3 regions of the Verrucosispora sp. WMMA2121 genome follow, and region 1 is predicted to be linked to each of the others. Evidence: riboswitches for the same ligand, from Rfam matches in the RefSeq annotation. Region 1 holds a riboswitch; each other region holds the start of a gene.

Region 1 (7,738 bases):
CGCGGCCAGCGCCTGCACGCCGCAGGCCCAGCCCGCGCCCATGCCGACCGTGTCGATGGCGTGCGCCAAGGACAGCCTGCCCACCCAGTCGCCGGGCACCCTCACCGTCGCCACCGGCGAGCCGGCCGAGGCGCCGTGGTTCGTCGACGACCAGCCGGCCAACGGCAAGGGTTTCGAGTCCGCCGTCGCCTACGCGGTGGCGGAGCAGCTCGGCTACGCCCGCGACGACGTCACCTGGACCCGGGTGCCGTCCGACGCCGCCGTCGCCGCCGGGCCGAAGACCTTCGACTTCGGCATCGACAGGTACCCGATGACCGATGAGCACCGGCAGGCGGTCGACTTCTCCGCGCCGTACTACCTGGTCCGGCAGGCGGTGGTCGCGCTGGAGTCCTCCAAGATCGCCGACCGGAGGGCGCTGACCGAGCTGCGGGACGCCCGGCTCGGCGCCCGGACCGGCACGGCCGGCTACCAGGCCATCACCGATCTGGTCCGGCCGAAATCCGAACCGAGGACCTACAAGTCCGACGACGAGGCCACGAAGGCGCTGCGCGGCGGGCGGATCGACGGCCTGGTGGTGGACCTGCCCACCGCGTTCGACCTCACCGGCGGGGAGATCGACGACGCGGTGGTCGTCGGACAACTGCCCCAGGTGGGCAGCCCGGAGGCGTTCGGACTGCTGCTGGCAAAGGACTCGCCGCTGGCCGGCTGCGTCAGCGCGGCGGTCGGGCAACTCGCCGCCGAGGGCGTCCTCGAACAACTCGAACAACAGTGGCTCACCCAGGCCGCCAAGGCCCCCGACCTCACCTGACTCGGCCCTCCCCCGCCCTCCACCTCAAGTGTTGATCAAGAAGTTTTCGTCGCCCGAGCACGGTTTCTTGACGCGAACTTCTTGATCAACCGGGCAGGGGGTGGGGGTCAGGAGGTGAAGCCGACGCGCTGATTGGCGGAGGTGGCGACCTGGCGGATGGCCAGGGCGGCGTCGAGGGCGGCCACCGTCGACGACCAGCCCTTGTCCTCGGCGGAGTCGGGCAGGCCGGCGCGGTCGCGGGCCTGCTCGATGGTGTCCACGGTCAGCACGCCGTGGGCGACCGGCTTGCCCTCGTCCAGGGCGACCCGGGTCAGCCCGTCGGTGACCGACCGGCAGACGTAGTCGAAGTGGGCGGTGGCACCGCGCACCACCACGCCGAGGGCGACCACCACGTCGCAGCGCCGCGCCAGCGCCTGCGCCACCACCGGTAGTTCCACCGAGCCGGCCACCCGGGCCACCACCGCCCGGGCGCCGCACGCCTGCGCGGCGGCCACCGCCCGGTCGAGCATGTGGTCGGTCAGGTCACCGTGCCATTTTGCGGCGACCACACCGACGGTCATCCCGGCCGCGTCGACCGGAGCCGAACCCGGCTCCCCGAAACCCGCCATCTCGCCTACGCTCCGATCTCTGTGCCCGGCACCGTACGCCCCATCGGCGCTTCGGCGGCCTCGTCCAGCTGGTCCAGCAGGTGCCCCATCCGGTCCCGCTTGGTCCGCAGGTACCGTACGTTCTCCGGGTGCGGGCGCACCGGCAGCCCCTCGCGGCCGGTGATGGTCAGGCCGTAGCCCTCCAGCCCCGCCCGCTTGGCCGGGTTGTTGGTCAGCAGTCGCATCGAGCGCACCCCGAGGTCGTAGAGGATCTGCGCGCCGGTGCCGTAGTCGCGCGCGTCGGCCGGCAGCCCCAGGTCGAGGTTCGCGTCCACCGTGTCCCGGCCCTGGTCCTGCAACTGGTACGCCTGGAGCTTGTGCAGCAGCCCGATGCCGCGCCCCTCGTGGCCCCGCACGTAGAGCACCACGCCCCGTCCCTCGCGAGCCACCCGGTCCAGGGCGGCGTTGAGCTGCGGGCCGCAGTCACAGCGCACCGACGAGAAGACGTCACCGGTCAGGCACTCCGAGTGCACCCGGACCAGCACGTCGCGGCCGTCGCCGAGGTCGCCCATCACCAACGCCACGTGCTCGGCCGAGTCGTACTCGCTGCGGTAGCCCAGCGCCCGGAACACTCCGTGCTCGGTGGGCATCCGGGCGTCGGCGACCAGCTCGACCTGCTTCTCGGTACGCCGCCGGTAGGCGATCAGATCCGCGATGGTGACCAGGGTCAGCGAGTGCTCGGCGCAGAACTTCTCCAGGTCCGGCAGCCGCATCATGGTGCCGTCGTCGTTGACCAGTTCGCAGAGCACCCCGGCCGGGCGCAGCCCGGCCAGCCGGGTCAGGTCGACGGCCGCCTCGGTGTGCCCGGGACGGCGCAGCACCCCACCCGGACGGGCCCGCAGCGGCACCACGTGCCCGGGACGGGCCAGGTCCGTCGATCCGGTGGCCGGGTCGGCGAGCAGCCGGATGGTGTGCGCCCGGTCGGCCGCCGAGATGCCGGTGGTCACCCCCTCCCGCGCGTCGACGGTCACCGTGTACGCGGTCTGCCGCCGGTCCTGGTTGGTGTGGTGCATGGGCGGCAGGTCGAGCCGGTCGCACTCGCTCTCGGTGAGCGGTACGCAGATGAAGCCCGAGGTGTGCCGCACCGTGAAGGCCAGCAGTTCCGGGGTGGCCAGCTCGGCCGCGAAGATCAGGTCGCCCTCGTTCTCCCGGTCGGCGTCGTCGACCACCACGACCGGGCGGCCGGCGGCGATCTCGGCCAGGGCCTGCTCGATGTCGGCGAAGGTCATGCCGGCACCTCCGCCCCGTCGGCCGCGCGAGCGCCCAGCAGCCGCTCGACGTACTTGCCCAGCACGTCCACCTCCAGGTTGACCGGATCACCGACGGACCGGCTGCCGAGGGTGGTCGCCGACAGGGTGGTGGGGATCAGGCCGACGGTGAACCAGTCGTCGCCCACCTCGGCGACGGTCAGCGAAACCCCGTCGACGGTGATCGAGCCCTTCTCCACCACGTAGCGGGACAGCGCGGCGGGCAACCGGAACCGGACCGTCTCCCAGCGCGCCGCCGGCTCGCGGGAGAGCACCTCGCCCACGCCGTCCACGTGCCCCTGCACCAGGTGACCGCCGAGGCGGCCGCCCAGCGCGGCGGCCCGCTCCAGGTTGACCCGGTCGCCGGTACCCAGCGCGCCCAGCGCCGAGCGGCGCAGCGTCTCGCCCATCACGTCGGCGGTGAACACCCCGCCGTCGACCTCGACGACGGTCAGGCAGACGCCGTTGACCGCGATCGAGTCGCCGTGCCGTGCGTCGGAGGTGACCAGTGGGCCACGGACCGCTACCAGGGTCGAGTCCTCCGCCGTCGGGGTCATCCCGACGACCTCGCCCAGTTCCTCGACGATGCCGGTGAACATGCCTAGCCCTCCCTCTTCCGGGGCAGCGCGGTGATCCGCAGGTCGGGACCGACCTGCGTAACGTCGGTGAGTTCCAGGTCGATCGCCTCGGCGATGGTGCTCACACCCGCGTCGACGAGCGCGGCTGGCCCGGCGCCGAGCAGCCGGGGTGCGAGGTAGCCGACCACCCGGTCGACCAGGCCAGCGGCGAGGAACGCCCCGGCGAGCCGGGGGCCGCCCTCCAGCAGCACCGCCCGTATCCCCCGGGTGTGCAGGGCGGCGAGCAGCGCCGGCAGGTCCACCCCGCCGTCCGGGCCGGTGCCCACCTCGGCGGCGGTGGCCACCCAGGTGCGGGCGGCGCCGTCGCGGACCCGGGCGTCGTCCGGGGTACGCCCGGCCGAGTCGACCACCACGCGCAGCGGCTGCCGGATGGCCAGACTGCCGTCGCGCAGGTTGCGCACGGTGAGCCGGGGATCGTCGGCGAGGACCGTGCCGACGCCGACGACCACCGCGTCGACGGTGGCGCGCAGCGCGTGCACGTCCATCCGGGCAGCCTCGGAGGTGATCCACATGCTGGTGCCGTCGGCCGCCGCGGAACGACCGTCGAGGGTCGCCGCGTACTTCCAGATCACGTACGGCCAGCCTCGGCGCATGGCGGTCAGCCAGGCCACGTTGCCGGCCTCCGCCTCGGCCTCGCGGACGCCGACGTCGACCCGGATGCCGGCGGACTGCAACGTGGCCGCGCCGCCGGTGGCGACCGGGTTGGGATCCGGCACCGCGATGACGACCCGGGCCACCCCCGCCTGGACCAGCGCGGTGCTACAGGGGCTGGTGCGGCCGACGTGGTCGCAGGGTTCCAGGGTGACCACCGCCGTGCCACCCTTGGCCCGCTTGCCGGCCTGGGCCAGCGCGACGATCTCCGCGTGCGGTCCCCCGGCGTACGCGTGGAAGCCCTCGCCGACCACCTCACCGTCGGCGTCGAGCAGCACGCAGCCGACGACGGGATTGGGACTTGTGGTGCCGAGCCCGCGCGCCGCGAGTTCGATCGCCCGACGCATCGCCTCGTCCACGGAGACGCTCGCCATCGCCTGCCGTTGCCCTCTCGCTCGTACGCGCGGGCGGGGAGTTCGGCCAGGTGGCCACGGGCAGGCGGAGTCCGGGTACGGCACAGCCGCCCCGGTCGGGACGCGCGCACGCCGGAGCCCGGCGAGCCACACGGCCCCCTTCCGTCCCGCGCGCTGTCTCCCATCCGGACTGTCTGGGCGCGGACGAGCCGCCCCCAACCGTCGGCCCCGGATTCTCACCAGGTCCACCGGGCGGACGAACCGCTCCCGGGTCGCGGGCTTACCACGGTCGGACCGTGGATCACCGCCGGTTCGGAATTACACCGAGTCCCGCCAGCGCGTGGTGGGTACTGAGCAAAGTCTTACACGCCCGCCGGGGCGTCGGGGCACCCGGGCGAGCTACTTCACATGACGGTGACCGGGGTCGGCGACACCGCGACGACGGTCCACCGCCACGTACGAGCCGGGTTGGCTCTTGGCCACGGTCTTCATCTCGGAGGCGACCGTCATCGCCTCCAGCGGATCGGTGATGCGCTTGTCGGTGTCGGAGATCGCGACCCCGATGGAGAGGGTGACCAGCGCCGCCCGGCGGATGTTGCCGCGCCGGTCCTTCAACTCCACGTAACCGCGTTCCCGGTCGGTGGGATCGTAGAGGGCGTCCGCAGCCTTCTCGAAGTCCGCCGACACCCGCAGGGTGAGCGGCCGCACCTGCTCGGGCGTGCACACGAAGACGAAATCGTCGCCGCCGACGTGGCCGAGGAAGGCCGGCGGCAGGGCCACCGCGACCACCGCCCGGTGCAGGCTGCGGGCCAGCGCGGAGATGAAGCCGTCGCCCCGGACGAACCCGTACCGGTCGTTGACGCTCTTGAACCGGTCGATGTCGATGTAGCCGACGGCGTAGTCCGCGCCGCCACGGACCCGGTCAGCGATCTCCCGGCGGATCCGGCTGTTGCCCGGCAGGCCGGTCAGCGGGGAGACCTCCCGGAACTCCTTGTTGCGCCGCAGCGTGGAGCTGACCCGGGCGACCAACTCGGCGTTGTCGAAGGGCTTGACCAGGTAGTCGTCGGCGCCGGCGTTGAGCCCGTGAACCTTGTCCTGGGTCATTCCCTTAGCCGTCAACATGATCACCGGCAGGGCGGCGGTCATCGGGTCGGCGCGCAGACGTCGGGTCAGTTCCAGCCCGTCCACCCGGGGCATCATCAGGTCGACCACGGCCAGGTCCGGCCGCTGGCGTTCGATCAGCTCCAGTGCCTCCTGGCCGTCGGCGGCGAGGATCACGTCGAAGCCCTGCAGACGCAGGTTGAACTCGACGAAGCGGGCGATGTCCTCGTCGTCGTCGACGACGAGGATCACGTCCTTGCGATCGTCGGAGGTCTCCACGTCAGGCCCGGGTCGCCGCGCGCTCGGCCAGCCCGCGCAGCCGGCGTACCGCCTCGGCCGGGTCGTCGGCGCCGTAGACGGCGGTGCCGGCCACGAAGGCGTCGGCACCTGCCTCGGCCGCCTGTTCGATGGTGTCGGCGGCGATCCCGCCGTCGACCTCGATGCGCAGCTCCAGGTGGCCGGCGTCGACGTGCCGGCGCGCGGCGCGGACCTTGTCCAGCAACTGCGGGAGGAACCGCTGCCCGCCGAACCCGGCCTTGATGGTCATGACCAGCAGCGTGTCGAAGCTCGGCAGCAGGTCGAGGTACGGCTCGATCGGGGTGTCCCGGTCGATCGCCAGCCCCGCCTTGGCGCCCGCCGCCCGCAGGTCGCGGGCCAACGCCACCGGGTCGTCGCAGGCCTCGGCGTGGAAGGTGACGTTGTACGCCCCGGCGTCGGCGTAGCCAGGCGCCCAACGCCGCGGGTCGGTGATCATCAGGTGTACGTCGAAGGGCAGCTTGGTGGCGGCCCGCAGGCTCTGCACCACGGGCAGCCCGATGGTCAGGTTCGGCACGAAGTGGTTGTCCATGACGTCGACATGCAGCCAGTCCGCGGCGTCCTCGACGGCACGCACCTCTTCGGCGAGACGGGAGAAATCGGCGGCGAGGATGCTGGGCGCGACGATCGGCGGCGGTACGGTCACGGAGCCAGTGTACGAACGTGGCCAGCGGCCACGGCAGCGTGCCAGCAACCGGGACGCCTGGTGACCCGGAGGTGACCAATGGTGCAGAATGACCCCCTTCGAACCGGTGAAACGGAATGAAGCTCGGCTTCCACTGGCCAGACGACCCATTCGCGGCAACACTCCATCGGGGACGGTGACGGTATCGTGCAGGCCGGTGGGCGCGGGAGCCGGCAGCCGGGCGGCAGCTCCCGGAAAGGGCGGACGATGCGACGGTGGCTCGCGGCACTGGCGCTGGCCAGTGTGGCTGCGATGGTGCTCGGCGGCTGCGTGCGGCCGGGCGGAACCGACGGCGACCTCACCGACGACTGGCAGACACTGCGGGCACCCACGATGTTCGTCCCGGCCACCGACGCCTGCCTGCCCCGGATCACCTCGGTCGTGCAGGCGAGCACGTACGAGACCGTGGACTGCGCCCGCAACCACCTCGCCGAGACCATCCACGTCGGTACGTTCACCGACGACGACGCCGAGGGCGAGCGTCCGGAGCCGGGGTCGGCGGCGCTGCGTACCGCCCGGGCGGAGTGCGATCAGCGGGCCCGGCTGGTGCTCGGCGGTGACTGGCACACCGCCCGGTTGACGCTCAACATCGCCCTGCCGTCGGTGCCGGCCTGGAACGGCGGCGCCCGCTGGTTCCGGTGCGACCTGAGCGAGACCGACAGCATCGACAACACCCGGCCGGTCAACCGCACCGGCAGCCTGCGTGGCGCGCTGATCGGCGACTCACCGCTGGTGCATCGCTGCTTCGACCCGAAACTGATCGGCGACAGCCTGAACTACATGGCACCGGTGCTGTGCACCGAGCCGCACGGCGCGGAGTTCGTCGGTGTCTACGTCGAGCAGGACATGAGCTGGGAACAGTTCGTCGCCTCGGCCGGCCGGGCCCACAAACGGTGCATGGAGCTGATCGCCGCCTTCGCGGACGTGCCCAACAACGCCGACCTGCCCTACCGCGCCGGTTCCATCTTCTACCCGCCCTCGCAGCGGGAGTGGGAGGAGGGCGACCGGGGGGTGCGGTGCATCCTGTGGAGCGACGACCGCAAGCTCACCGGCTCGATGCGCGGCGTCGGCCCGCGGGGACTGCCCGTGACGTGAGCACGGCGCGCGAACGTCCCCGGCACCGTCCGATCCCGGTACCGTATGCTGCCGCTTCGACGGGCGGCAGCGGGAGGTCGGCGGGGATGCGGCGATGGTTGACCGGAGTCGCACTGGGTGCCGTGGTGGCGTTGGCGGCGACCGGCTGCACCAGACCGGCCGGCACCGACGGTGACCTGGTCGACGACTGGGCGTCGA
Region 2 (7,738 bases), on a different contig from region 1:
CCCGGTCACGTCGGTGAGGGTACCGACGTGCAGGGTCTCGGCCTGGTGCGGCTCGGCGCAGTCCACCGGGGCGTACGCGCTGAGGTAACCGACCTCCTGCGGTCGCCGGTGGCAGGTGCCGGAGTCGGGAGTGAAGGACGCGGGCACCGCCATCGACGCCCAGTCGTCGACCAGGTCACCGTCGGTGCCGGCCGGTCTGGTGCAGCCGGTCGCCGCCAACGCCACCACGGCACCCAGTGCGACTCCGGTCAACCATCGCCGCATCCCCGCCGACCTCCCGCTGCCGCCCGTCGAAGCGGCAGCATACGGTACCGGGATCGGACGGTGCCGGGGACGTTCGCGCGCCGTGCTCACGTCACGGGCAGTCCCCGCGGGCCGACGCCGCGCATCGAGCCGGTGAGCTTGCGGTCGTCGCTCCACAGGATGCACCGCACCCCCCGGTCGCCCTCCTCCCACTCCCGCTGCGAGGGCGGGTAGAAGATGGAACCGGCGCGGTAGGGCAGGTCGGCGTTGTTGGGCACGTCCGCGAAGGCGGCGATCAGCTCCATGCACCGTTTGTGGGCCCGGCCGGCCGAGGCGACGAACTGTTCCCAGCTCATGTCCTGCTCGACGTAGACACCGACGAACTCCGCGCCGTGCGGCTCGGTGCACAGCACCGGTGCCATGTAGTTCAGGCTGTCGCCGATCAGTTTCGGGTCGAAGCAGCGATGCACCAGCGGTGAGTCGCCGATCAGCGCGCCACGCAGGCTGCCGGTGCGGTTGACCGGCCGGGTGTTGTCGATGCTGTCGGTCTCGCTCAGGTCGCACCGGAACCAGCGGGCGCCGCCGTTCCAGGCCGGCACCGACGGCAGGGCGATGTTGAGCGTCAACCGGGCGGTGTGCCAGTCACCGCCGAGCACCAGCCGGGCCCGCTGATCGCACTCCGCCCGGGCGGTACGCAGCGCCGCCGACCCCGGCTCCGGACGCTCGCCCTCGGCGTCGTCGTCGGTGAACGTACCGACGTGGATGGTCTCGGCGAGGTGGTTGCGGGCGCAGTCCACGGTCTCGTACGTGCTCGCCTGCACGACCGAGGTGATCCGGGGCAGGCAGGCGTCGGTGGCCGGGACGAACATCGTGGGTGCCCGCAGTGTCTGCCAGTCGTCGGTGAGGTCGCCGTCGGTTCCGCCCGGCCGCACGCAGCCGCCGAGCACCATCGCAGCCACACTGGCCAGCGCCAGTGCCGCGAGCCACCGTCGCATCGTCCGCCCTTTCCGGGAGCTGCCGCCCGGCTGCCGGCTCCCGCGCCCACCGGCCTGCACGATACCGTCACCGTCCCCGATGGAGTGTTGCCGCGAATGGGTCGTCTGGCCAGTGGAAGCCGAGCTTCATTCCGTTTCACCGGTTCGAAGGGGGTCATTCTGCACCATTGGTCACCTCCGGGTCACCAGGCGTCCCGGTTGCTGGCACGCTGCCGTGGCCGCTGGCCACGTTCGTACACTGGCTCCGTGACCGTACCGCCGCCGATCGTCGCGCCCAGCATCCTCGCCGCCGATTTCTCCCGTCTCGCCGAAGAGGTGCGTGCCGTCGAGGACGCCGCGGACTGGCTGCATGTCGACGTCATGGACAACCACTTCGTGCCGAACCTGACCATCGGGCTGCCCGTGGTGCAGAGCCTGCGGGCCGCCACCAAGCTGCCCTTCGACGTACACCTGATGATCACCGACCCGCGGCGTTGGGCGCCTGGCTACGCCGACGCCGGGGCGTACAACGTCACCTTCCACGCCGAGGCCTGCGACGACCCGGTGGCGTTGGCCCGCGACCTGCGGGCGGCGGGCGCCAAGGCGGGGCTGGCGATCGACCGGGACACCCCGATCGAGCCGTACCTCGACCTGCTGCCGAGCTTCGACACGCTGCTGGTCATGACCATCAAGGCCGGGTTCGGCGGGCAGCGGTTCCTCCCGCAGTTGCTGGACAAGGTCCGCGCCGCGCGCCGGCACGTCGACGCCGGCCACCTGGAGCTGCGCATCGAGGTCGACGGCGGGATCGCCGCCGACACCATCGAACAGGCGGCCGAGGCAGGTGCCGACGCCTTCGTGGCCGGCACCGCCGTCTACGGCGCCGACGACCCGGCCGAGGCGGTACGCCGGCTGCGCGGGCTGGCCGAGCGCGCGGCGACCCGGGCCTGACGTGGAGACCTCCGACGATCGCAAGGACGTGATCCTCGTCGTCGACGACGACGAGGACATCGCCCGCTTCGTCGAGTTCAACCTGCGTCTGCAGGGCTTCGACGTGATCCTCGCCGCCGACGGCCAGGAGGCACTGGAGCTGATCGAACGCCAGCGGCCGGACCTGGCCGTGGTCGACCTGATGATGCCCCGGGTGGACGGGCTGGAACTGACCCGACGTCTGCGCGCCGACCCGATGACCGCCGCCCTGCCGGTGATCATGTTGACGGCTAAGGGAATGACCCAGGACAAGGTTCACGGGCTCAACGCCGGCGCCGACGACTACCTGGTCAAGCCCTTCGACAACGCCGAGTTGGTCGCCCGGGTCAGCTCCACGCTGCGGCGCAACAAGGAGTTCCGGGAGGTCTCCCCGCTGACCGGCCTGCCGGGCAACAGCCGGATCCGCCGGGAGATCGCTGACCGGGTCCGTGGCGGCGCGGACTACGCCGTCGGCTACATCGACATCGACCGGTTCAAGAGCGTCAACGACCGGTACGGGTTCGTCCGGGGCGACGGCTTCATCTCCGCGCTGGCCCGCAGCCTGCACCGGGCGGTGGTCGCGGTGGCCCTGCCGCCGGCCTTCCTCGGCCACGTCGGCGGCGACGATTTCGTCTTCGTGTGCACGCCCGAGCAGGTGCGGCCGCTCACCCTGCGGGTGTCGGCGGACTTCGAGAAGGCTGCGGACGCCCTCTACGATCCCACCGACCGGGAACGCGGTTACGTGGAGTTGAAGGACCGGCGCGGCAACATCCGCCGGGCGGCGCTGGTCACCCTCTCCATCGGGGTCGCGATCTCCGACACCGACAAGCGCATCACCGATCCGCTGGAGGCGATGACGGTCGCCTCCGAGATGAAGACCGTGGCCAAGAGCCAACCCGGCTCGTACGTGGCGGTGGACCGTCGTCGCGGTGTCGCCGACCCCGGTCACCGTCATGTGAAGTAGCTCGCCCGGGTGCCCCGACGCCCCGGCGGGCGTGTAAGACTTTGCTCAGTACCCACCACGCGCTGGCGGGACTCGGTGTAATTCCGAACCGGCGGTGATCCACGGTCCGACCGTGGTAAGCCCGCGACCCGGGAGCGGTTCGTCCGCCCGGTGGACCTGGTGAGAATCCGGGGCCGACGGTTGGGGGCGGCTCGTCCGCGCCCAGACAGTCCGGATGGGAGACAGCGCGCGGGACGGAAGGGGGCCGTGTGGCTCGCCGGGCTCCGGCGTGCGCGCGTCCCGACCGGGGCGGCTGTGCCGTACCCGGACTCCGCCTGCCCGTGGCCACCTGGCCGAACTCCCCGCCCGCGCGTACGAGCGAGAGGGCAACGGCAGGCGATGGCGAGCGTCTCCGTGGACGAGGCGATGCGTCGGGCGATCGAACTCGCGGCGCGCGGGCTCGGCACCACAAGTCCCAATCCCGTCGTCGGCTGCGTGCTGCTCGACGCCGACGGTGAGGTGGTCGGCGAGGGCTTCCACGCGTACGCCGGGGGACCGCACGCGGAGATCGTCGCGCTGGCCCAGGCCGGCAAGCGGGCCAAGGGTGGCACGGCGGTGGTCACCCTGGAACCCTGCGACCACGTCGGCCGCACCAGCCCCTGTAGCACCGCGCTGGTCCAGGCGGGGGTGGCCCGGGTCGTCATCGCGGTGCCGGATCCCAACCCGGTCGCCACCGGCGGCGCGGCCACGTTGCAGTCCGCCGGCATCCGGGTCGACGTCGGCGTCCGCGAGGCCGAGGCGGAGGCCGGCAACGTGGCCTGGCTGACCGCCATGCGCCGAGGCTGGCCGTACGTGATCTGGAAGTACGCGGCGACCCTCGACGGTCGTTCCGCGGCGGCCGACGGCACCAGCATGTGGATCACCTCCGAGGCTGCCCGGATGGACGTGCACGCGCTGCGCGCCACCGTCGACGCGGTGGTCGTCGGCGTCGGCACGGTCCTCGCCGACGATCCCCGGCTCACCGTGCGCAACCTGCGCGACGGCAGTCTGGCCATCCGGCAGCCGCTGCGCGTGGTGGTCGACTCGGCCGGGCGTACCCCGGACGACGCCCGGGTCCGCGACGGCGCCGCCCGCACCTGGGTGGCCACCGCCGCCGAGGTGGGCACCGGCCCGGACGGCGGGGTGGACCTGCCGGCGCTGCTCGCCGCCCTGCACACCCGGGGGATACGGGCGGTGCTGCTGGAGGGCGGCCCCCGGCTCGCCGGGGCGTTCCTCGCCGCTGGCCTGGTCGACCGGGTGGTCGGCTACCTCGCACCCCGGCTGCTCGGCGCCGGGCCAGCCGCGCTCGTCGACGCGGGTGTGAGCACCATCGCCGAGGCGATCGACCTGGAACTCACCGACGTTACGCAGGTCGGTCCCGACCTGCGGATCACCGCGCTGCCCCGGAAGAGGGAGGGCTAGGCATGTTCACCGGCATCGTCGAGGAACTGGGCGAGGTCGTCGGGATGACCCCGACGGCGGAGGACTCGACCCTGGTAGCGGTCCGTGGCCCACTGGTCACCTCCGACGCACGGCACGGCGACTCGATCGCGGTCAACGGCGTCTGCCTGACCGTCGTCGAGGTCGACGGCGGGGTGTTCACCGCCGACGTGATGGGCGAGACGCTGCGCCGCTCGGCGCTGGGCGCGCTGGGTACCGGCGACCGGGTCAACCTGGAGCGGGCCGCCGCGCTGGGCGGCCGCCTCGGCGGTCACCTGGTGCAGGGGCACGTGGACGGCGTGGGCGAGGTGCTCTCCCGCGAGCCGGCGGCGCGCTGGGAGACGGTCCGGTTCCGGTTGCCCGCCGCGCTGTCCCGCTACGTGGTGGAGAAGGGCTCGATCACCGTCGACGGGGTTTCGCTGACCGTCGCCGAGGTGGGCGACGACTGGTTCACCGTCGGCCTGATCCCCACCACCCTGTCGGCGACCACCCTCGGCAGCCGGTCCGTCGGTGATCCGGTCAACCTGGAGGTGGACGTGCTGGGCAAGTACGTCGAGCGGCTGCTGGGCGCTCGCGCGGCCGACGGGGCGGAGGTGCCGGCATGACCTTCGCCGACATCGAGCAGGCCCTGGCCGAGATCGCCGCCGGCCGCCCGGTCGTGGTGGTCGACGACGCCGACCGGGAGAACGAGGGCGACCTGATCTTCGCGGCCGAGCTGGCCACCCCGGAACTGCTGGCCTTCACGGTGCGGCACACCTCGGGCTTCATCTGCGTACCGCTCACCGAGAGCGAGTGCGACCGGCTCGACCTGCCGCCCATGCACCACACCAACCAGGACCGGCGGCAGACCGCGTACACGGTGACCGTCGACGCGCGGGAGGGGGTGACCACCGGCATCTCGGCGGCCGACCGGGCGCACACCATCCGGCTGCTCGCCGACCCGGCCACCGGATCGACGGACCTGGCCCGTCCCGGGCACGTGGTGCCGCTGCGGGCCCGTCCGGGTGGGGTGCTGCGCCGTCCCGGGCACACCGAGGCGGCCGTCGACCTGACCCGGCTGGCCGGGCTGCGCCCGGCCGGGGTGCTCTGCGAACTGGTCAACGACGACGGCACCATGATGCGGCTGCCGGACCTGGAGAAGTTCTGCGCCGAGCACTCGCTGACCCTGGTCACCATCGCGGATCTGATCGCCTACCGGCGGCGTACCGAGAAGCAGGTCGAGCTGGTCGCCGACGCCCGGATGCCCACCGAGCACGGAGTGTTCCGGGCGCTGGGCTACCGCAGCGAGTACGACTCGGCCGAGCACGTGGCGTTGGTGATGGGCGACCTCGGCGACGGCCGCGACGTGCTGGTCCGGGTGCACTCGGAGTGCCTGACCGGTGACGTCTTCTCGTCGGTGCGCTGTGACTGCGGCCCGCAGCTCAACGCCGCCCTGGACCGGGTGGCTCGCGAGGGACGGGGCGTGGTGCTCTACGTGCGGGGCCACGAGGGGCGCGGCATCGGGCTGCTGCACAAGCTCCAGGCGTACCAGTTGCAGGACCAGGGCCGGGACACGGTGGACGCGAACCTCGACCTGGGGCTGCCGGCCGACGCGCGCGACTACGGCACCGGCGCGCAGATCCTCTACGACCTCGGGGTGCGCTCGATGCGACTGCTGACCAACAACCCGGCCAAGCGGGCGGGGCTGGAGGGCTACGGCCTGACCATCACCGGCCGCGAGGGGCTGCCGGTGCGCCCGCACCCGGAGAACGTACGGTACCTGCGGACCAAGCGGGACCGGATGGGGCACCTGCTGGACCAGCTGGACGAGGCCGCCGAAGCGCCGATGGGGCGTACGGTGCCGGGCACAGAGATCGGAGCGTAGGCGAGATGGCGGGTTTCGGGGAGCCGGGTTCGGCTCCGGTCGACGCGGCCGGGATGACCGTCGGTGTGGTCGCCGCAAAATGGCACGGTGACCTGACCGACCACATGCTCGACCGGGCGGTGGCCGCCGCGCAGGCGTGCGGCGCCCGGGCGGTGGTGGCCCGGGTGGCCGGCTCGGTGGAACTACCGGTGGTGGCGCAGGCGCTGGCGCGGCGCTGCGACGTGGTGGTCGCCCTCGGCGTGGTGGTGCGCGGTGCCACCGCCCACTTCGACTACGTCTGCCGGTCGGTCACCGACGGGCTGACCCGGGTCGCCCTGGACGAGGGCAAGCCGGTCGCCCACGGCGTGCTGACCGTGGACACCATCGAGCAGGCCCGCGACCGCGCCGGCCTGCCCGACTCCGCCGAGGACAAGGGCTGGTCGTCGACGGTGGCCGCCCTCGACGCCGCCCTGGCCATCCGCCAGGTCGCCACCTCCGCCAATCAGCGCGTCGGCTTCACCTCCTGACCCCCACCCCCTGCCCGGTTGATCAAGAAGTTCGCGTCAAGAAACCGTGCTCGGGCGACGAAAACTTCTTGATCAACACTTGAGGTGGAGGGCGGGGGAGGGCCGAGTCAGGTGAGGTCGGGGGCCTTGGCGGCCTGGGTGAGCCACTGTTGTTCGAGTTGTTCGAGGACGCCCTCGGCGGCGAGTTGCCCGACCGCCGCGCTGACGCAGCCGGCCAGCGGCGAGTCCTTTGCCAGCAGCAGTCCGAACGCCTCCGGGCTGCCCACCTGGGGCAGTTGTCCGACGACCACCGCGTCGTCGATCTCCCCGCCGGTGAGGTCGAACGCGGTGGGCAGGTCCACCACCAGGCCGTCGATCCGCCCGCCGCGCAGCGCCTTCGTGGCCTCGTCGTCGGACTTGTAGGTCCTCGGTTCGGATTTCGGCCGGACCAGATCGGTGATGGCCTGGTAGCCGGCCGTGCCGGTCCGGGCGCCGAGCCGGGCGTCCCGCAGCTCGGTCAGCGCCCTCCGGTCGGCGATCTTGGAGGACTCCAGCGCGACCACCGCCTGCCGGACCAGGTAGTACGGCGCGGAGAAGTCGACCGCCTGCCGGTGCTCATCGGTCATCGGGTACCTGTCGATGCCGAAGTCGAAGGTCTTCGGCCCGGCGGCGACGGCGGCGTCGGACGGCACCCGGGTCCAGGTGACGTCGTCGCGGGCGTAGCCGAGCTGCTCCGCCACCGCGTAGGCGACGGCGGACTCGAAACCCTTGCCGTTGGCCGGCT
Region 3 (7,738 bases), on a different contig from region 1:
CGACCTCACCTGACTCGGCCCTCCCCCGCCCTCCACCTCAAGTGTTGATCAAGAAGTTTTCGTCGCCCGAGCACGGTTTCTTGACGCGAACTTCTTGATCAACCGGGCAGGGGGTGGGGGTCAGGAGGTGAAGCCGACGCGCTGATTGGCGGAGGTGGCGACCTGGCGGATGGCCAGGGCGGCGTCGAGGGCGGCCACCGTCGACGACCAGCCCTTGTCCTCGGCGGAGTCGGGCAGGCCGGCGCGGTCGCGGGCCTGCTCGATGGTGTCCACGGTCAGCACGCCGTGGGCGACCGGCTTGCCCTCGTCCAGGGCGACCCGGGTCAGCCCGTCGGTGACCGACCGGCAGACGTAGTCGAAGTGGGCGGTGGCACCGCGCACCACCACGCCGAGGGCGACCACCACGTCGCAGCGCCGCGCCAGCGCCTGCGCCACCACCGGTAGTTCCACCGAGCCGGCCACCCGGGCCACCACCGCCCGGGCGCCGCACGCCTGCGCGGCGGCCACCGCCCGGTCGAGCATGTGGTCGGTCAGGTCACCGTGCCATTTTGCGGCGACCACACCGACGGTCATCCCGGCCGCGTCGACCGGAGCCGAACCCGGCTCCCCGAAACCCGCCATCTCGCCTACGCTCCGATCTCTGTGCCCGGCACCGTACGCCCCATCGGCGCTTCGGCGGCCTCGTCCAGCTGGTCCAGCAGGTGCCCCATCCGGTCCCGCTTGGTCCGCAGGTACCGTACGTTCTCCGGGTGCGGGCGCACCGGCAGCCCCTCGCGGCCGGTGATGGTCAGGCCGTAGCCCTCCAGCCCCGCCCGCTTGGCCGGGTTGTTGGTCAGCAGTCGCATCGAGCGCACCCCGAGGTCGTAGAGGATCTGCGCGCCGGTGCCGTAGTCGCGCGCGTCGGCCGGCAGCCCCAGGTCGAGGTTCGCGTCCACCGTGTCCCGGCCCTGGTCCTGCAACTGGTACGCCTGGAGCTTGTGCAGCAGCCCGATGCCGCGCCCCTCGTGGCCCCGCACGTAGAGCACCACGCCCCGTCCCTCGCGAGCCACCCGGTCCAGGGCGGCGTTGAGCTGCGGGCCGCAGTCACAGCGCACCGACGAGAAGACGTCACCGGTCAGGCACTCCGAGTGCACCCGGACCAGCACGTCGCGGCCGTCGCCGAGGTCGCCCATCACCAACGCCACGTGCTCGGCCGAGTCGTACTCGCTGCGGTAGCCCAGCGCCCGGAACACTCCGTGCTCGGTGGGCATCCGGGCGTCGGCGACCAGCTCGACCTGCTTCTCGGTACGCCGCCGGTAGGCGATCAGATCCGCGATGGTGACCAGGGTCAGCGAGTGCTCGGCGCAGAACTTCTCCAGGTCCGGCAGCCGCATCATGGTGCCGTCGTCGTTGACCAGTTCGCAGAGCACCCCGGCCGGGCGCAGCCCGGCCAGCCGGGTCAGGTCGACGGCCGCCTCGGTGTGCCCGGGACGGCGCAGCACCCCACCCGGACGGGCCCGCAGCGGCACCACGTGCCCGGGACGGGCCAGGTCCGTCGATCCGGTGGCCGGGTCGGCGAGCAGCCGGATGGTGTGCGCCCGGTCGGCCGCCGAGATGCCGGTGGTCACCCCCTCCCGCGCGTCGACGGTCACCGTGTACGCGGTCTGCCGCCGGTCCTGGTTGGTGTGGTGCATGGGCGGCAGGTCGAGCCGGTCGCACTCGCTCTCGGTGAGCGGTACGCAGATGAAGCCCGAGGTGTGCCGCACCGTGAAGGCCAGCAGTTCCGGGGTGGCCAGCTCGGCCGCGAAGATCAGGTCGCCCTCGTTCTCCCGGTCGGCGTCGTCGACCACCACGACCGGGCGGCCGGCGGCGATCTCGGCCAGGGCCTGCTCGATGTCGGCGAAGGTCATGCCGGCACCTCCGCCCCGTCGGCCGCGCGAGCGCCCAGCAGCCGCTCGACGTACTTGCCCAGCACGTCCACCTCCAGGTTGACCGGATCACCGACGGACCGGCTGCCGAGGGTGGTCGCCGACAGGGTGGTGGGGATCAGGCCGACGGTGAACCAGTCGTCGCCCACCTCGGCGACGGTCAGCGAAACCCCGTCGACGGTGATCGAGCCCTTCTCCACCACGTAGCGGGACAGCGCGGCGGGCAACCGGAACCGGACCGTCTCCCAGCGCGCCGCCGGCTCGCGGGAGAGCACCTCGCCCACGCCGTCCACGTGCCCCTGCACCAGGTGACCGCCGAGGCGGCCGCCCAGCGCGGCGGCCCGCTCCAGGTTGACCCGGTCGCCGGTACCCAGCGCGCCCAGCGCCGAGCGGCGCAGCGTCTCGCCCATCACGTCGGCGGTGAACACCCCGCCGTCGACCTCGACGACGGTCAGGCAGACGCCGTTGACCGCGATCGAGTCGCCGTGCCGTGCGTCGGAGGTGACCAGTGGGCCACGGACCGCTACCAGGGTCGAGTCCTCCGCCGTCGGGGTCATCCCGACGACCTCGCCCAGTTCCTCGACGATGCCGGTGAACATGCCTAGCCCTCCCTCTTCCGGGGCAGCGCGGTGATCCGCAGGTCGGGACCGACCTGCGTAACGTCGGTGAGTTCCAGGTCGATCGCCTCGGCGATGGTGCTCACACCCGCGTCGACGAGCGCGGCTGGCCCGGCGCCGAGCAGCCGGGGTGCGAGGTAGCCGACCACCCGGTCGACCAGGCCAGCGGCGAGGAACGCCCCGGCGAGCCGGGGGCCGCCCTCCAGCAGCACCGCCCGTATCCCCCGGGTGTGCAGGGCGGCGAGCAGCGCCGGCAGGTCCACCCCGCCGTCCGGGCCGGTGCCCACCTCGGCGGCGGTGGCCACCCAGGTGCGGGCGGCGCCGTCGCGGACCCGGGCGTCGTCCGGGGTACGCCCGGCCGAGTCGACCACCACGCGCAGCGGCTGCCGGATGGCCAGACTGCCGTCGCGCAGGTTGCGCACGGTGAGCCGGGGATCGTCGGCGAGGACCGTGCCGACGCCGACGACCACCGCGTCGACGGTGGCGCGCAGCGCGTGCACGTCCATCCGGGCAGCCTCGGAGGTGATCCACATGCTGGTGCCGTCGGCCGCCGCGGAACGACCGTCGAGGGTCGCCGCGTACTTCCAGATCACGTACGGCCAGCCTCGGCGCATGGCGGTCAGCCAGGCCACGTTGCCGGCCTCCGCCTCGGCCTCGCGGACGCCGACGTCGACCCGGATGCCGGCGGACTGCAACGTGGCCGCGCCGCCGGTGGCGACCGGGTTGGGATCCGGCACCGCGATGACGACCCGGGCCACCCCCGCCTGGACCAGCGCGGTGCTACAGGGGCTGGTGCGGCCGACGTGGTCGCAGGGTTCCAGGGTGACCACCGCCGTGCCACCCTTGGCCCGCTTGCCGGCCTGGGCCAGCGCGACGATCTCCGCGTGCGGTCCCCCGGCGTACGCGTGGAAGCCCTCGCCGACCACCTCACCGTCGGCGTCGAGCAGCACGCAGCCGACGACGGGATTGGGACTTGTGGTGCCGAGCCCGCGCGCCGCGAGTTCGATCGCCCGACGCATCGCCTCGTCCACGGAGACGCTCGCCATCGCCTGCCGTTGCCCTCTCGCTCGTACGCGCGGGCGGGGAGTTCGGCCAGGTGGCCACGGGCAGGCGGAGTCCGGGTACGGCACAGCCGCCCCGGTCGGGACGCGCGCACGCCGGAGCCCGGCGAGCCACACGGCCCCCTTCCGTCCCGCGCGCTGTCTCCCATCCGGACTGTCTGGGCGCGGACGAGCCGCCCCCAACCGTCGGCCCCGGATTCTCACCAGGTCCACCGGGCGGACGAACCGCTCCCGGGTCGCGGGCTTACCACGGTCGGACCGTGGATCACCGCCGGTTCGGAATTACACCGAGTCCCGCCAGCGCGTGGTGGGTACTGAGCAAAGTCTTACACGCCCGCCGGGGCGTCGGGGCACCCGGGCGAGCTACTTCACATGACGGTGACCGGGGTCGGCGACACCGCGACGACGGTCCACCGCCACGTACGAGCCGGGTTGGCTCTTGGCCACGGTCTTCATCTCGGAGGCGACCGTCATCGCCTCCAGCGGATCGGTGATGCGCTTGTCGGTGTCGGAGATCGCGACCCCGATGGAGAGGGTGACCAGCGCCGCCCGGCGGATGTTGCCGCGCCGGTCCTTCAACTCCACGTAACCGCGTTCCCGGTCGGTGGGATCGTAGAGGGCGTCCGCAGCCTTCTCGAAGTCCGCCGACACCCGCAGGGTGAGCGGCCGCACCTGCTCGGGCGTGCACACGAAGACGAAATCGTCGCCGCCGACGTGGCCGAGGAAGGCCGGCGGCAGGGCCACCGCGACCACCGCCCGGTGCAGGCTGCGGGCCAGCGCGGAGATGAAGCCGTCGCCCCGGACGAACCCGTACCGGTCGTTGACGCTCTTGAACCGGTCGATGTCGATGTAGCCGACGGCGTAGTCCGCGCCGCCACGGACCCGGTCAGCGATCTCCCGGCGGATCCGGCTGTTGCCCGGCAGGCCGGTCAGCGGGGAGACCTCCCGGAACTCCTTGTTGCGCCGCAGCGTGGAGCTGACCCGGGCGACCAACTCGGCGTTGTCGAAGGGCTTGACCAGGTAGTCGTCGGCGCCGGCGTTGAGCCCGTGAACCTTGTCCTGGGTCATTCCCTTAGCCGTCAACATGATCACCGGCAGGGCGGCGGTCATCGGGTCGGCGCGCAGACGTCGGGTCAGTTCCAGCCCGTCCACCCGGGGCATCATCAGGTCGACCACGGCCAGGTCCGGCCGCTGGCGTTCGATCAGCTCCAGTGCCTCCTGGCCGTCGGCGGCGAGGATCACGTCGAAGCCCTGCAGACGCAGGTTGAACTCGACGAAGCGGGCGATGTCCTCGTCGTCGTCGACGACGAGGATCACGTCCTTGCGATCGTCGGAGGTCTCCACGTCAGGCCCGGGTCGCCGCGCGCTCGGCCAGCCCGCGCAGCCGGCGTACCGCCTCGGCCGGGTCGTCGGCGCCGTAGACGGCGGTGCCGGCCACGAAGGCGTCGGCACCTGCCTCGGCCGCCTGTTCGATGGTGTCGGCGGCGATCCCGCCGTCGACCTCGATGCGCAGCTCCAGGTGGCCGGCGTCGACGTGCCGGCGCGCGGCGCGGACCTTGTCCAGCAACTGCGGGAGGAACCGCTGCCCGCCGAACCCGGCCTTGATGGTCATGACCAGCAGCGTGTCGAAGCTCGGCAGCAGGTCGAGGTACGGCTCGATCGGGGTGTCCCGGTCGATCGCCAGCCCCGCCTTGGCGCCCGCCGCCCGCAGGTCGCGGGCCAACGCCACCGGGTCGTCGCAGGCCTCGGCGTGGAAGGTGACGTTGTACGCCCCGGCGTCGGCGTAGCCAGGCGCCCAACGCCGCGGGTCGGTGATCATCAGGTGTACGTCGAAGGGCAGCTTGGTGGCGGCCCGCAGGCTCTGCACCACGGGCAGCCCGATGGTCAGGTTCGGCACGAAGTGGTTGTCCATGACGTCGACATGCAGCCAGTCCGCGGCGTCCTCGACGGCACGCACCTCTTCGGCGAGACGGGAGAAATCGGCGGCGAGGATGCTGGGCGCGACGATCGGCGGCGGTACGGTCACGGAGCCAGTGTACGAACGTGGCCAGCGGCCACGGCAGCGTGCCAGCAACCGGGACGCCTGGTGACCCGGAGGTGACCAATGGTGCAGAATGACCCCCTTCGAACCGGTGAAACGGAATGAAGCTCGGCTTCCACTGGCCAGACGACCCATTCGCGGCAACACTCCATCGGGGACGGTGACGGTATCGTGCAGGCCGGTGGGCGCGGGAGCCGGCAGCCGGGCGGCAGCTCCCGGAAAGGGCGGACGATGCGACGGTGGCTCGCGGCACTGGCGCTGGCCAGTGTGGCTGCGATGGTGCTCGGCGGCTGCGTGCGGCCGGGCGGAACCGACGGCGACCTCACCGACGACTGGCAGACACTGCGGGCACCCACGATGTTCGTCCCGGCCACCGACGCCTGCCTGCCCCGGATCACCTCGGTCGTGCAGGCGAGCACGTACGAGACCGTGGACTGCGCCCGCAACCACCTCGCCGAGACCATCCACGTCGGTACGTTCACCGACGACGACGCCGAGGGCGAGCGTCCGGAGCCGGGGTCGGCGGCGCTGCGTACCGCCCGGGCGGAGTGCGATCAGCGGGCCCGGCTGGTGCTCGGCGGTGACTGGCACACCGCCCGGTTGACGCTCAACATCGCCCTGCCGTCGGTGCCGGCCTGGAACGGCGGCGCCCGCTGGTTCCGGTGCGACCTGAGCGAGACCGACAGCATCGACAACACCCGGCCGGTCAACCGCACCGGCAGCCTGCGTGGCGCGCTGATCGGCGACTCACCGCTGGTGCATCGCTGCTTCGACCCGAAACTGATCGGCGACAGCCTGAACTACATGGCACCGGTGCTGTGCACCGAGCCGCACGGCGCGGAGTTCGTCGGTGTCTACGTCGAGCAGGACATGAGCTGGGAACAGTTCGTCGCCTCGGCCGGCCGGGCCCACAAACGGTGCATGGAGCTGATCGCCGCCTTCGCGGACGTGCCCAACAACGCCGACCTGCCCTACCGCGCCGGTTCCATCTTCTACCCGCCCTCGCAGCGGGAGTGGGAGGAGGGCGACCGGGGGGTGCGGTGCATCCTGTGGAGCGACGACCGCAAGCTCACCGGCTCGATGCGCGGCGTCGGCCCGCGGGGACTGCCCGTGACGTGAGCACGGCGCGCGAACGTCCCCGGCACCGTCCGATCCCGGTACCGTATGCTGCCGCTTCGACGGGCGGCAGCGGGAGGTCGGCGGGGATGCGGCGATGGTTGACCGGAGTCGCACTGGGTGCCGTGGTGGCGTTGGCGGCGACCGGCTGCACCAGACCGGCCGGCACCGACGGTGACCTGGTCGACGACTGGGCGTCGATGGCGGTGCCCGCGTCCTTCACTCCCGACTCCGGCACCTGCCACCGGCGACCGCAGGAGGTCGGTTACCTCAGCGCGTACGCCCCGGTGGACTGCGCCGAGCCGCACCAGGCCGAGACCCTGCACGTCGGTACCCTCACCGACGTGACCGGGAATCGGCCACCGGAGGTCGGCAGCGAGGGGATGCGCGTCGCGTTCGGCGAGTGCGACCGGCAGGTCCGTCGGATCATGGGCGGCGACTGGCGCGCTGCCCGGATCGGACTCACCGTCGTCCTGCCCTCGCCGCCGGCATGGGCCGGCGGCGCCCGCTGGTTCCGCTGCGACGTCCACGAGCTACGCGGGCTCGACACCCCGGTGCCGGTTCGGCGCACAGCCAGCCTGACCGGCGTGTTGGACAAGGCGTCACCGCTGCGGCACGGCTGCTTCAATGCCCGCACCGAGGGCGACGAGGTGATCGAGATGGTCGCCGTCGAGTGCACCGCGCGGCACCGGGCCGAGTTCGTCGGTCTGTGGCAGGCGCCGGAGAGCACTTGGTCGGAGTTCCTGGAGAACCCGGCGCGCGCCCATCGTGGTTGCCGCGGCGCCATCGCCCGCTATGCGAAGGTGCCGGACGACGGCAACCTCCAGTTCCGGGTCGGCACCATCTTCTACCACCCCGCCGAGGGCGAGTGGCGCAGCGGCAACCGGTCGGTGAAGTGTTTCCTCTGGATGAGCGACCGCACCCTGACCCGCTCGGTGAAGGGCGCCGGCACCCGCGCCCTCCCGATCACCTGAGCCCCCCGGCCACACCCCTCGG

The links. A riboswitch is a leader RNA that binds a small molecule or an ion and turns the genes downstream of it on or off. The one in region 1 is predicted to bind FMN.
Region 2: it holds a riboswitch for FMN, as region 1 does, so the genes downstream of both, ribD (bifunctional diaminohydroxyphosphoribosylaminopyrimidine deaminase/5-amino-6-(5-phosphoribosylamino)uracil reductase RibD) here and ribD (bifunctional diaminohydroxyphosphoribosylaminopyrimidine deaminase/5-amino-6-(5-phosphoribosylamino)uracil reductase RibD) in region 1, are expected to answer to the same signal.
Region 3: it holds a riboswitch for FMN, as region 1 does, so the genes downstream of both, ribD (bifunctional diaminohydroxyphosphoribosylaminopyrimidine deaminase/5-amino-6-(5-phosphoribosylamino)uracil reductase RibD) here and ribD (bifunctional diaminohydroxyphosphoribosylaminopyrimidine deaminase/5-amino-6-(5-phosphoribosylamino)uracil reductase RibD) in region 1, are expected to answer to the same signal.

What each region holds. Positions count from the first base shown of each region.
Region 1 is NZ_JAPZBH010000005.1:67,057-74,794, forward strand. It holds gene O7605_RS08890 (ABC transporter substrate-binding protein) at 1-808, shown strand, start outside; gene ribH (6,7-dimethyl-8-ribityllumazine synthase) at 916-1,416, opposite strand; gene O7605_RS08900 (bifunctional 3,4-dihydroxy-2-butanone-4-phosphate synthase/GTP cyclohydrolase II) at 1,422-2,684, opposite strand; gene O7605_RS08905 (riboflavin synthase) at 2,681-3,301, opposite strand; gene ribD (bifunctional diaminohydroxyphosphoribosylaminopyrimidine deaminase/5-amino-6-(5-phosphoribosylamino)uracil reductase RibD) at 3,304-4,365, opposite strand; FMN riboswitch at 4,514-4,686, opposite strand; gene O7605_RS08915 (response regulator) at 4,744-5,724, opposite strand; gene rpe (ribulose-phosphate 3-epimerase) at 5,726-6,406, opposite strand; gene O7605_RS08925 (septum formation family protein) at 6,653-7,540, shown strand; partial or broken gene O7605_RS08930 (septum formation family protein) at 7,627-7,738, shown strand, end outside.
Region 2 is NZ_JAPZBH010000006.1:19,988-27,725, reverse strand. It holds gene O7605_RS09070 (septum formation family protein) at 1-264, opposite strand, end outside; gene O7605_RS09065 (septum formation family protein) at 351-1,238, opposite strand; gene rpe (ribulose-phosphate 3-epimerase) at 1,485-2,165, shown strand; gene O7605_RS09055 (response regulator) at 2,167-3,147, shown strand; FMN riboswitch at 3,205-3,377, shown strand; gene ribD (bifunctional diaminohydroxyphosphoribosylaminopyrimidine deaminase/5-amino-6-(5-phosphoribosylamino)uracil reductase RibD) at 3,526-4,587, shown strand; gene O7605_RS09045 (riboflavin synthase) at 4,590-5,210, shown strand; gene O7605_RS09040 (bifunctional 3,4-dihydroxy-2-butanone-4-phosphate synthase/GTP cyclohydrolase II) at 5,207-6,469, shown strand; gene ribH (6,7-dimethyl-8-ribityllumazine synthase) at 6,475-6,975, shown strand; gene O7605_RS09030 (ABC transporter substrate-binding protein) at 7,083-7,738, opposite strand, start outside.
Region 3 is NZ_JAPZBH010000001.1:6,738-14,475, reverse strand. It holds gene O7605_RS00090 (ABC transporter substrate-binding protein) at 1-13, shown strand, start outside; gene ribH (6,7-dimethyl-8-ribityllumazine synthase) at 121-621, opposite strand; gene O7605_RS00080 (bifunctional 3,4-dihydroxy-2-butanone-4-phosphate synthase/GTP cyclohydrolase II) at 627-1,889, opposite strand; gene O7605_RS00075 (riboflavin synthase) at 1,886-2,506, opposite strand; gene ribD (bifunctional diaminohydroxyphosphoribosylaminopyrimidine deaminase/5-amino-6-(5-phosphoribosylamino)uracil reductase RibD) at 2,509-3,570, opposite strand; FMN riboswitch at 3,719-3,891, opposite strand; gene O7605_RS00065 (response regulator) at 3,949-4,929, opposite strand; gene rpe (ribulose-phosphate 3-epimerase) at 4,931-5,611, opposite strand; gene O7605_RS00055 (septum formation family protein) at 5,858-6,745, shown strand; gene O7605_RS00050 (septum formation family protein) at 6,832-7,716, shown strand.